Regions from separate parts of the Neorhizobium turbinariae genome, predicted to be linked through region 1. Evidence: predicted binding sites of a transcription regulator. Region 1 holds the regulator's gene; the other holds the start of a gene.
The links. The regulator LexA, encoded in region 1, represses DNA repair genes until DNA is damaged. The targets are predictions, from matches to a motif close to TGTTCNNNNTGTGTTCNG.

Region 1 (6,035 bases):
CCGGCTTGTAGCCAGCCTTCTCGACCGAGCGCATGATGAAGTCGAGCGCCTCTGGCGCGCTCTTCAGGCCCGGTGCAAAACCACCTTCGTCGCCGACGTTGGTGTTGTGACCCTGGGCAGCAAGCTCCTTCTTCAACACGTGGAAGATTTCCGCGCCCATGCGCACGGCATCCTTCAGCGTGTCGGCGCCGACCGGCATGATCATGAATTCCTGGAAGTCGATCGGGTTGTCGGCATGCGCGCCGCCATTGATGATGTTCATCATCGGCACCGGCAGGAGATGCGCGCTGGCACCACCAATATAACGATAGAGCGGAAGGCCGGACGATTCAGCCGCAGCCTTGGCAACAGCGAGCGAGACGCCGAGGATGGCATTGGCGCCGAGACGAGACTTGTTCGGTGTGCCATCGAGCGCGATCATCGTCTTGTCGATGTGGATCTGGCTTTCGGCATCGAAACCGCCGATCGCATCGAAGATCTCGGTATTGACCGCTTCGACAGCCTTCTCGACACCCTTGCCGTTGTAGCGCTTGCCACCGTCGCGCAGTTCCACCGCCTCATGTGCGCCGGTCGAGGCGCCAGACGGAACGGCTGCACGGCCCATCGAGCCGTCTTCAAGATAAACGTCCACTTCCACGGTGGGATTGCCGCGGCTGTCGAGGATTTCGCGGGCAATGATATCGGTGATGGCGGTCAAGGGTCTCTCCCTGGTTGGACTTTTGAATGTCGTAGAAGCTTGTCTCGCGCCGGTGACACGAGACCGTGCTCAATTGGCCTTGGCGATCGCGTCGAAGGCGAGCAGTTTTTCGAGAAGGCGGCGCATATCCTTCAGGCGCACCATGTTCGGGCCGTCAGATGGCGCATTGTCCGGATCTTCATGGGTTTCAATGAATACGCCGGCGACGCCCACGGCAACGGCTGCCCGCGCCAGCGTTTCGACAAACTCGCGCTGGCCGCCGGATGAGCCACCCTGGCCGCCTGGCTGCTGCACCGAATGGGTCGCATCGAACACCACCGGCGCACCAAGCGAGGCCATGATCGGCAGCGAGCGCATGTCGGACACAAGCGTATTGTAACCGAAGGAGGCACCGCGTTCGCAGAGCAGCACATTCGGATTGCCGCTTTGCGTGAATTTGGCGAGCACGTTCTTCATGTCCCAAGGCGCGAGGAACTGCCCCTTCTTGACGTTGATGACGCGGCCCGTCTTTGCCGCCGCGACCAAAAGGTCCGTCTGGCGGCTGAGAAACGCGGGAATCTGCAGGATGTCGACAGTCTTCGCGACGAGGCCGCACTGCTCTTCGGTGTGGATGTCCGTCAGAACCGGAAATCCGAACTCCTTCTTGAGATCTTCGAAGATCTCCATGGCAGGCTCAAGCCCGATGCCGCGCTTGCCGGAGATGGAGGTGCGGTTCGCCTTGTCGAAGGACGACTTGTAGACCAGCCCGATGCCAAGTTCGGCGCAGAGCTCCTTGAGCGTGCCGGCAATGTCGAAGGCGTGCTCGCGTGTTTCCATCTGGCAGGGGCCGGCGATCAGCGAAAGCCTTGCATCCTGAGCGAAGACAACCTGGCCCGCGCCTTCACCAACGAGCACACGAGAATTGGCCGCAACTTCCATGATCTATTCCTCAAACCCGAACAGAACGCCCTGACCGGGCGCTGCCGAAACAAGCACCCGGCCCTCTCGGCGGATGAATGCGACGTCATTAGCAGCAAGGGTAATCTCTGTCACGGCAAGATCGGTAGTCTTGAAGATCACGGCGCAGCCCTGCAGCCCTTCCCCGCCAGCTTGAGGTGGAAGAAGGAAATGCAGCCCCAGGTCATCGTCGGACATCACCCGTGTACGGACGCCGTTCGCTGCCACGAAACCGGCGCCCAACTCATCCTGCTCATGCTCGAACACCTGCGCCAATAGCGGCACGGCCGCATCGGGCTGTGATGCACCCAGGATGATCTCGCTGATGCCGATCACCGCGTTCGCATGGCTCAGCAGTTCCTCCCGCCCCGAAGGCAGTGGATTCAATCTCTGACAGGAGAACAGAAAGAAATTGGGTGACTGCGAGTCGGCCGCAAAGGCGAGACGAAAGCGTGCCTCCGATTCCGTGCCATCCGGAAGCTTCATCGGCCGGGCGAACTCCAGCATCTCGCCGCCGGATATGCCCTGCGCCGTGAAAGCGGTATGATCCGCCTGCGCATCATCGGTGGCGAGCACGATGGCTGAAAGCCCCTCCCGATGCCTCGTGCGACAGAAGGCAAGATTGCGCTCGGTGAACACATTGCCACGCTTCGCAGCCGCTGCGGCCTGACGACGATTGGCGAATGCGAGCGGCTCCAGATAACTCCCATCCCGCAGGAAAACACAGGCGTTGGCGGTGCCAAATGGGTGCAGCGCATCGGGTGCAACCGTGAACCCAAGGTCACCAAGGCGCGCCCGCGTCACTGCCAGATCCTTCACCGGTAGGACCAGATGATCGATTGCTCTTGCGTTCACGTCATACCCCCGAGCCAGAACCGGCCTTTTAAATTGGCAACCGCGACGCCAGCAGCAAGTGCTCTCACGGCCAGATCACCGGCTCCTGATCAACAAAAATGCATATGACTTCACGGATATTTAGCCACTTGCGGAACACATACTGAACAGATAGTGTCTGTTCTGGATTTGTTTCCGACTCTTGGGGTGCTGACATGCTGACGCGCAAACAACAGGAATTGCTGCTTTTCATTCACGAACGAATGAAGGAGTCAGGCGTACCGCCATCTTTCGACGAGATGAAGGACGCACTTGATCTCGCATCGAAGTCTGGCATCCACCGGTTGATCACAGCGCTTGAGGAACGCGGCTTCATTCGCCGGCTTCCAAACCGCGCCCGGGCCCTGGAAGTCATCAAGCTCCCTGAGGCCTACTCCCCCAGCATGCAGCCCCGCCGCGGTTTCTCGCCGAGTGTGATCGAAGGCAGCCTTGGTAAACCGTCAGCGTCTACCGCGTCCGCCAAACCTGCACCCGCCGCGGCCGACAATTCCAATTCGGCGACTGTCCCCGTCATGGGACGCATCGCGGCCGGCGTGCCGATTTCGGCGATCCAGAACAACACCCACGATATTACCGTACCAGCCGAGATGCTCGGTGCGGGCGAGCATTACGCGCTTGAGGTCAAGGGCGACTCGATGATCGAGGCCGGCATTCTCGATGGCGATACGGTGGTGATCCGCAACGGCAGCACCGCCAATCCGGGCGACATTATCGTGGCGCTTGTTGATGATGAAGAAGCAACGTTGAAGCGCTTCCGTCGTCGCGGCGGCTCGATCGCGCTGGAGGCTGCCAACCCGGCTTACGAAACCCGCATCTTCCCGCCGGACCGGGTCAAGATTCAGGGCAAGCTCGTCGGCCTTATTCGCCGCTACCACTGAGAAGAGCCCGAAGCGGCGCCGGCAGCTCCGCGCTGAAACTTTTGCTCCGCCAGTCGTAATGGCGGTGCCGGTTCCAAGAGCGACTGAGCCCGACCATGGCAGCACTTGCTGTCCAAAGATCGCGTTGCTTCGCGCGGTTGAAGTTGATCTCAAGCGCCCCTGCCTTTCGAAGCGTTTGCCCGCTGATCATCAGCGCGCCGGAGCGACACTCGTGGAAGCGGGCGCTTGGAGCTATGACGATGTCGGAGGCATCACACGCCGCGCCTGCGAAACGTCCATCCTCGACCACCGCGACCGTCACGCTCCCATCGGTTTTGGCCGCACACCACGCCTTGGAGACACAGCTGAACCCGCCTTCCGGTGCTGATCGCATCGCAGAGCGGGCCGCCTCCACTTCCTGTTCCGTCAGCGCCCGCCGCTCACGAGACGGTTCAGTAGGCCTATTATTGTCGCCGCCCGGAGACAGGCTGGTCTTCACATCCGGCTTCAAAGGCTGCGACAGCGTCAGCGCTCTCGTCCACTGGCCAAAGATAAAGTCGGGTGGACGGGCACGATTGGTCGCTACTTGCTGGCCACGGGTTAGCGCCACCAGCGTCCCATCCTCGGAGATCAGAAGATCCGGCAGCCGTTTTGCCCGTTCCTGCCAGGACAAGATGACCGCCAGCATAAGAAGCGGCAGCCCGAGAAGCCGCAGCCGCGTGCGCAGGAGCACGAGCAACAACAATCCGGCGGTAGCGACAGCAAGAAACCACGGATGCTGCCGCCCAAGAGGAACATCGCCGCCCCAGTCGGCAACATGTTTGGCAACGGCGATGACCGCTTCAAGACCATAACCCATCACCGTCAGGAAGGGCCATTCAAGCCCGAACGGCATCAGCAGCATGCCGATCAGGCCTGCCGGCATTACCACGAAGGAAATGATCGGCATCGCCGCGAGGTTGGCAGCAAGGCCGTATGTCGCGAGACGATGAAAGTGTTCAATGGAATAGATCGAGGTGGACAACCCGCCGATGAGAGACGTCACGAAGATGCCGGAGAGGAAGGTCAGTCCCGCAAGCAAAGGCGTCATCAGCGGGTGACGCAGCAGAAAGTGCTCGGCATCCTTGCCCTCGCGGCGCCGCTTCCAGAGCGCGTAACCGGCAACCAGCGCCGCCGTCGCGGCAAACGACATCTGGAAGCTCGGGCCCAGGATCTCGGACGGCGTAAGTGCCATGATGACAAGTGCGGAGATCGCAACATTGCGCATGCTGATGGCGGGCCGGTCCAGGAGCGCGGCGACCAGCATCACCGCCATCATGATGTAGGCTCGTTGCGCCGACACCCCAAAGCCGGAGATCAGGTAGTAGGCGGTCGCCATGGCGAGAGCGCCGACGGCTGCGATCTTCTTGATTGCGTGACGCTGGGCAAATCCTGTGAAGACCGACAGCACGCTGCGCACGCCGATAAAGAAGATACCGGCGGCAAGCGCCATGTTGAGGCCCGAGATCGCCACGATATGCGCCAGCCCCGAAAGACGTAGCGCCTCGACGGTTTCGGCGGATATGGCGCGTCGTTCGTCGGTAACGATGGCGGCGGCGAACGCACCGGCATCTCCGAGTACAGCCGAGCGGATGCGTTCGGCGATCGCGCCACGCAGGCCAAACAGGAAGCGCCTGGTATCGAAATTCCACCCGGCTTCGGCGGGCGCGGCCTGCTCGACCTTCTTCGGCGCACCATAAAAGAAGCCAACGGCGCCAATCCCATCGAAGTAGGACGTAAAGGCGAAGTCATGCAGGCCGGGGAGCGCGGGGCCAGAGGGCGGCGAGAGCCGTGCGCGCCCATTGATGACGTCACCCGGCAGAAATGCCGGATGCTTCGACCTCGCCAGAAGCGAAACCTGCTCAGGCGACCGACCGACCGTCGGCTCCGCCGTCTTCGATACCTTCACGATATATCGCCAGCGCCCGGAGGCATCGACCTCTCGGCGCTCCACGACCCCGGTTACAAAGGTGGTGACGGGCGAGTCTAGGAGCACCGTGCTGCGCCGCCATGCTTCCCACTCGGCAAGCACCATGCCTGCCAGGAACAGCGCCACCGCCGTCAGCGAGAGGGCCATCGCGCCACCGCGGTTGCGCATGGCAATCGCTGCCAACGAGCTCGTGATGAGAAACACCACGAGAGGCCAAAATGGTGGGTCGCGCGCAAGGCTGAACCAGAAGGCCGCGCCGCCGCCCACAGCAACCGGGACGAACAGGAAGCCATGCCCGAAGGCTCTCTCCTCCTCGACAGCCAACGTCATGGCGCGAGGCAACCGTCGCAGCTTGCGACCGGCCGCCTGCTGGAGACGAGCGAGCGGTGCGGCAGGCTTGTCGGTGGGCAAACGCGTCAGCGTCCTGAACAATTGTCCGTGATGACCGACTGCCGGCGGGTCGTGTCTGGGGAGCCCCATGCCCTCCCCGAGCGACAGGTTCAGCTTGCGCGCTTCAAGAGATGCCGTTTCATCCGTCACCGCAACCCCTCAACCGCGGCCACACAAGGCATGTCGCTGCAACCCTAGCGTTTCCCGCCACGCCGTCAACTGGTGTAATCAGCACCTGCTTTCACCGCCTGATTGCCGGATGCACCAGTAGATTGCTCAATGAGTTAACCTG
Region 2 (6,035 bases), on a different contig from region 1:
AGCGATGCCGTCAGGAGAGCCGCCATGGCAAGCACTGCGATGGCCGATACGATGACAAGGAATGCGCGGATGTTTTGCATGGACGATACCTTTCTCACCTGAGAATGTGGGCCCTGCGAGCCTTGCTTGCAAGGGCTTTGATAGCGCGCGGTATTGCCGCAGATCGAAAAGATTGGCAGAAAGCGGCATGCCCGCTTCAACCCAGAACAAACCTGCCTTGTCTCGCCTTCGGCGCTCGATCCTGAGCGTTCCTGCGGCAAACGCGAGGGCTTTGGAGAAAGTTCCTGGCCTCGACAGCGACGGTTTCATCTTCGATCTCGAGGATTCCGTGGCTCCGGAGAAGAAAGCGGAAGCCCGCGATCACCTTCGCGTGTTTTTTGAACGGCAAGATGTGAAGGGTCGTGAGACGGTCATTCGCATCAATCCGCTCGACACGGACTGGGGCCATGCGGACATGGAACTGGTCATTGAGGCTTCGCCCGATGCCGTTCTCATTCCCAAGGTCGAGCGCGTGGCGCAGATCCAGGAAGTTGCCGATCTCCTGTCAGAAGCGGGGGCACCCGACGAGCTCGCCATCTGGGCGATGATCGAGACGCCGAGAGGCGTCATCAATGCCCCGACGCTTGCCGGGGTGGACGAGCGGCTCAAATGTTTCGTGGTAGGGCTCAACGACCTGCGCAAGGCAACCGGCGTGCTGCCGCAGACGGGCCGCGCTTATCTCGTGCCCTGGCTGATGCAGATCGTTCTTGCCGGACGCGCCTATGGCATCGACGTGATCGACAGCGTCTTCAACGACTTCAAGGATATGGCAGGTTTCGAAGCCGAATGCGCGCAAGGCCGCGCCATGGGCTTTTCCGGAAAGATGCTGATCCACCCGAACCAGATCGAAGCCACTAACGCCCATTTCGGTCCGGATCCGGATGCGGTCCGGGAGGCTGAGGCGATCGTTGCCGCCTTTGCTCTTCCCGAGGCGCAAAGCCTCAATGTCATCAACCTTGATGGCAAGATGGTCGAGCGGCTTCACCTGGAAGAGGCCCAAAAGCTCCTGGACCTCGCGCATATCATCGCAGAACGAAAGAAAACCTCATGAAGCTCTACCGCTTTCTCACCGGCGCAGACGACTCCGCTTTCTGCCACAAGGTCTCATTGGCCCTCTCCAAGGGCTGGGAACTGCATGGCTCGCCGACCTATGCCTTCAACGCCACCACCGGCGAGATGCAGTGCGGCCAGGCCGTTACCAAGACCGTGCATGGCAAGGAATACGACCCGAGCATGAAACTCGGCGAGCAATAAGCGCCTTCTGAAGGTCAGCGCTGGGCAGCATCCTCGGCGCTGGCTTCGATCCGCTCCATGTCATCATCGCTCAAGCCAAAATGGTGGCCGATCTCGTGGATCAGGACATGGGTGATGATGTCGCCAAGCGTCTCATCGTTTTCAGCCCAGTAGTCGAGGATGGGCCGGCGATAAAGCCGGATGCGGTTCGGCAACTCGCCGGTTTCCATGGAAAACCGTTCCGAGATGCCGCGCCCTTCAAACAGGCCGAGAAGATCGAACGGTGTTTCGAGCGCCATGTCCTCGAAGACCTCGTCATCGGGAAAATCTTCGATTTCGATCGTCAGGTTGGTTGTAAGTGCCCGGAATTCCTCAGGAAGATTGCCATAGGCCTCTATCGCCAGCGACTCGAACGTGCTGATCGTCGGCGCGTGCCGATCCTGCCAATCTTCGGTCTGGTTTATGCGGGCCATGGGCTCTCCTTCTTGTCAGGCCGATATAGTGCCTTCCCGAAATTTTTTCGAGAGAAGAATCATCGGCATAGCATGCAGGAAAAGATTCCTTTCCGATTCCTCTGTTGACTCTTTTTGAGCCCTCTGGAATCCATAAGAACATAAAGTGAACATGATGAATGGAGCTGACGCCATGGCCGCCAACGCCACGGCGCAGGAGACTATTTTTGCCCTGCGCGAACAGATCGCCAAGATGGAAGGAAAACCGCTTCCGGCGCTGGCTGCAGCGCAACAGGCAGAGATTGCCGTTCAACCGGAAAAGCAGAAAGCAAAGGGCGAAAAGCGTATTCCGTTCAGCATTCCGGTTCTGGATGATGCCATGGAAGGCGGCATTCCGTTGAACGGGGTCACCGAAATCCGCACCCGGTTGATGGGCGATGCCGGTGCCGTCAACGGTTTTACGCTGGCGCTTGCCGCTTACGTGAAGGCGCGGGAGCTTGCCGATGCTCCGGTTCTGTGGATCGGCGACGTCGTGTCGACGCTGGAAGCGGGGGCTCCTTATGCGCCCGGCATCAGGCGGTTCGGCCTGCAGCCGAAGGACATGCTCTATGCCTCGCCCCGCAAGCTGGAAGATGCCCTGTGGCTCGCTGAAACGGCGGTTGGCAGCGGAGCGCTCGCTGCAACCATTCTCGAACTTCGCGGCAACCTGAAACATTTCGGGCTGACCGAAAGCCGCAGGCTTAGCCTGCGCGCCAAGGCCGTGGGACGGCCCCTTTTTCTGATGCGACATGCAGGCGAAGAAGAAGCAAGCAGTGCTTCCTTCCGCTTTCTTGTCGAGCCAGCGCCGGCTTCCGAGCGGCGCCTGACGGATGGATCACTGCTTGGCGGCAGCGTGGGCCATCCGGTTTTCCGACTCACCTTGGAGAAGAGCCGCAATCCGGCTCCGCTCTCCGTTCTTCTGGAGTGGAACCCCAATGACCGTCAATTTTTCCTTGGCCGACAGGCAGGAGAAACCTTTACCCATCGCAACGCACCAGCGCATCCTGGCGCTCGTATTCCCGCATCTGCCGACCGACAGGGTCGCCCGCCGGCTCTGGGGCATATCGTGGCGTTTGAAAGGGCGTCCTGATCATCCGCCACTGTTGTGCGCCGGGCGGCGCGACAATGCGCAGCGGCTGACGGCGCTCGATGAGGTGAGCGAAAGCCTCGGGCTGAAGCTCGGCCAGGGGCTCGCGGAAGCGCGCGCCATGTTCCCACAGATCGATGTGGTGGATGAGGACGAGGCAGCGGACCGGGCCCTGCTCGAGGCCATTGCCGACTGGTGCGACCGCTACACACCACTTGTGTCGCTCGACGGGCCGAACGGGCTCTTTCTCGACATTACCGGCTGCGCGCATCTTTTCGGCGGCGAGGAGGTGATGCTCAAGGACATTCTTGGGCGGCTCTTCCAGATCGGATTTGATGTCAAAGGCGCCATTTCTTCTTCTCCGGCACTCTCCTGGGCAGCCTGTCGTTTCGGGGAGGGTGGCATTATCCCGCAGGGCGTGGCGGATGAGGTGCTTGCTCCGCTGCCGGTCGAGGCGCTGCGCATCGATCAAGGTGTCGCCGCCTCGTTGCGCAAGGTCGGCTTGAAACTGATCGGCGATCTCCTTCACATGCCGCGGGCTCCGCTCGCCCGCCGCTTCGGCATGCAGCTTCTGCTTCGCCTCGACCAGGCGCGCGGTGCCAACGAAGAAGCCATTTCGCCCCGACGACCCGTTGCCGCCTTATCGGCTGAACGCAAGCTGGCCGAGCCAATTGCAACCGAGGACGATATTCTGGAACTCACCGGCCAGGTGGCCAATTCTCTGAAGTCCGGGCTCGAGGCGCGCGGCGCCGGGGGGCGGCTGTTCGAGCTTGTGCTTTTCCGGATCGACGGGCGGGTGTTCAGGATCGCTGCCGGTGCATCGCAGCCGCTACGCGATCCCCAACGCATCTCGAAACTGTTTTGCGAGCGCCTCACCGCCGTTCATGATGATCTCGATGCCGGGTATGGTTTCGAGCTCCTGCGTCTCAACGTGCTGCAGCATGAAGCTTTCCAGAACGCGCAGGGAAACTTCACGGCCGACAATAACGGCGAGGTCCCGCTTGCCGATTTTGTTGACCGTGTCTCGGCCAGGCTCGGTGCCGGCTGCCTGCAAGTCGCCCGGCTGAAGCATAGCCATGTGCCGGAACGGGCAGAGGTTTTTATTCCTGCCATTGCGACATGGTCGTCCGAAGACCGGGCCGAGGAGCTTCTTACTTTTTTCCCGAATGCCGACCGGCCCCTGCGGCTTTTCCGCCATCCGGAGCCTGTTGAGGCAATTGCCGCCACCGTGCCGGACGGACCGCCGCAACGGTTTCGCTGGCGGCGCATCCTGCACCAGGTCGTGAGAGCCGAGGGTCCTGAGCGGATATCGCCGGAATGGTGGTTCGATCCGGAAAATGCGCAGGAGCGGGATTATTTCCGGTTGGAAAGCGATGCCGGTCGCCGCTTCTGGGTGTTCAGGCGCGGGCATTATCTTCCCGGTAACGCGCCCACCTGGCATGTCCACGGGATCTTCGCATGAGACAGGCGCCGCCATTCTTCGAGATCGGCGCCAAGACCAACTTTTCCTTTCTGGAAGGGGCGGCCCGGCCTGAGGAAATGGTGGTGGCGGCGAGCATCTTTGGCTTGTCGGGGCTTGGCATTGCCGACCGCAATTCGGTGGCGGGCGTGGTGCGCGCCCATAGCCACGTGAAGGAAATGCGGGAGGTGTTCGACCGCCAGCAGACGCAGGGCAAGAAGAAGGACGAGCCGGATGCCCCCAAGCCCTGTGCCCTTCATCCTGGCGCCCGTCTGGTTTTCTCCGACGGCACGCCAGAGGTCCTCGCTTATCCGCAGAACCGGAAGGGCTGGGCCAATCTGTGCCGGCTGCTGAGCCGCGGGAACCTGCGCACCGAAAAAGGCTCCTGCATTCTGGAGGAATGGGATTTCCTGGAATGGTGCGACGAGATGATGCTCGCCGTGGTTCCGGATTACCGGCGCGCCGAAAACAAAGATTACATGCTGGACCTCGGCCGCAGGCTGAAGGACTACCGCAAGCGGTTCGGGCGGCGGATCTACCTGGCGCTGACGCCGACCTATGATGGACGCGATGCCTTTGTTTTCGCAGCCTTCGCTCAGCTTGCTCAGGGAAGCGACTTGCCGCTTCTGGCGACCAACCGGCCCGCGTTCCACCTTCCGGCGCGCCGGTCCCTGTCGGATGTCGTCACGGCGATCCGTGAGCATGTGACAATCCGGGAGGCCGGTTTCCGGTTTGCGCCGAATGGCGAACGCTACATCAAGCCGCCCAGTGAGATGGCGCGGCTTTTCCACGCTTATCCCGAGGCTGTTTCCAACACGCAGGCGTTCTGCAGGAGCCTGCAATTTTCGCTCGATGAACTGAGCCACAATTATCCGGATGAGAGCATTCCGGGTGAAACCATGGCCGAAACGCTGGAGCGGCTGACATGGGAAGGCGCTCACCGGCGGTATCCCGAGGGTATTCCTCAAAAGGTCAGCGAGCAGATCCATGAGGAACTCGCCCTCATTCAAAAGATGGGATACGAGCCCTACTTCCTCACCGTGCGCCATATCGTCTGGCATGCCCGACATGTCCTGGGGATCCTGTGCCAAGGGCGCGGATCCGCGGCCAATTCCACCGTCTGTTATTGCCTGGAGATCACCGAGGTGGACCCGATGTCCACCACATTGCTGTTTGCCCGCTTCATTTCGACCGAGCGCAACGAGCCGCCGGATATCGACGTGGATTTCGAGCACGCACGCCGGGAAGACATCATCCAATATATCTACAAGCATTACGGCTATCGGCATGCGGGCCTCACCGCCGCGATCACCAGCTACCGCACCCGTATGGCAGGGCGCGAGGTGGCAAAGGCTTTCGGGCTTTCGGAGGATGTGCAGGCTGCCCTTTCCAGCACCGTGTGGGGGTGGTCGGAAGACGGGATTTCGGAGCGGGAGGCCAAGGTCGCAGGGCTCGATATCAACGACCGGACCACGCGGCAGGTGATCGCGCATGCCAAGGAATTGATGGGCTTTCCGCGCCATCTCACCCAGCATGTCGGCGGTTTCCTGATCACCCGCGACCGGCTCGACGAGGTCGTGCCGATCATGAAGACGGCGATGCCCGGCCGCTACATGATCGAATGGGACAAGGATGACCTTGACACGTTGAAGCTCCTGAAGATCGACGTGCTGGCGCTCGGCATGCTGACCTGCCTCAAGAAGTGCCTGGACCTGATGGAAAGCCA

Region 2: the regulator LexA is predicted to act here: its motif matches at 1,880-1,897, upstream of M0654_RS17930 (ImuA family protein).

Annotation. Positions count from the first base shown of each region.
Region 1 is NZ_JALPRY010000001.1:353,234-359,268, reverse strand. It holds gene eno (phosphopyruvate hydratase) at 1-697, opposite strand, end outside; gene kdsA (3-deoxy-8-phosphooctulonate synthase) at 767-1,615, opposite strand; gene M0654_RS01640 (VOC family protein) at 1,619-2,488, opposite strand; gene lexA (transcriptional repressor LexA) at 2,683-3,405, shown strand; gene M0654_RS01630 (ComEC/Rec2 family competence protein) at 3,386-5,893, opposite strand.
Region 2 is NZ_JALPRY010000021.1:54,734-60,768, forward strand. It holds gene M0654_RS17910 (hypothetical protein) at 1-80, opposite strand, end outside; gene M0654_RS17915 (HpcH/HpaI aldolase/citrate lyase family protein) at 188-1,090, shown strand; gene M0654_RS17920 (DUF1737 domain-containing protein) at 1,087-1,293, shown strand; gene M0654_RS17925 (metallopeptidase family protein) at 1,308-1,745, opposite strand; gene M0654_RS17930 (ImuA family protein) at 1,918-2,853, shown strand; gene M0654_RS17935 (Y-family DNA polymerase) at 2,837-4,312, shown strand; gene M0654_RS17940 (error-prone DNA polymerase) at 4,309-6,035, shown strand, end outside.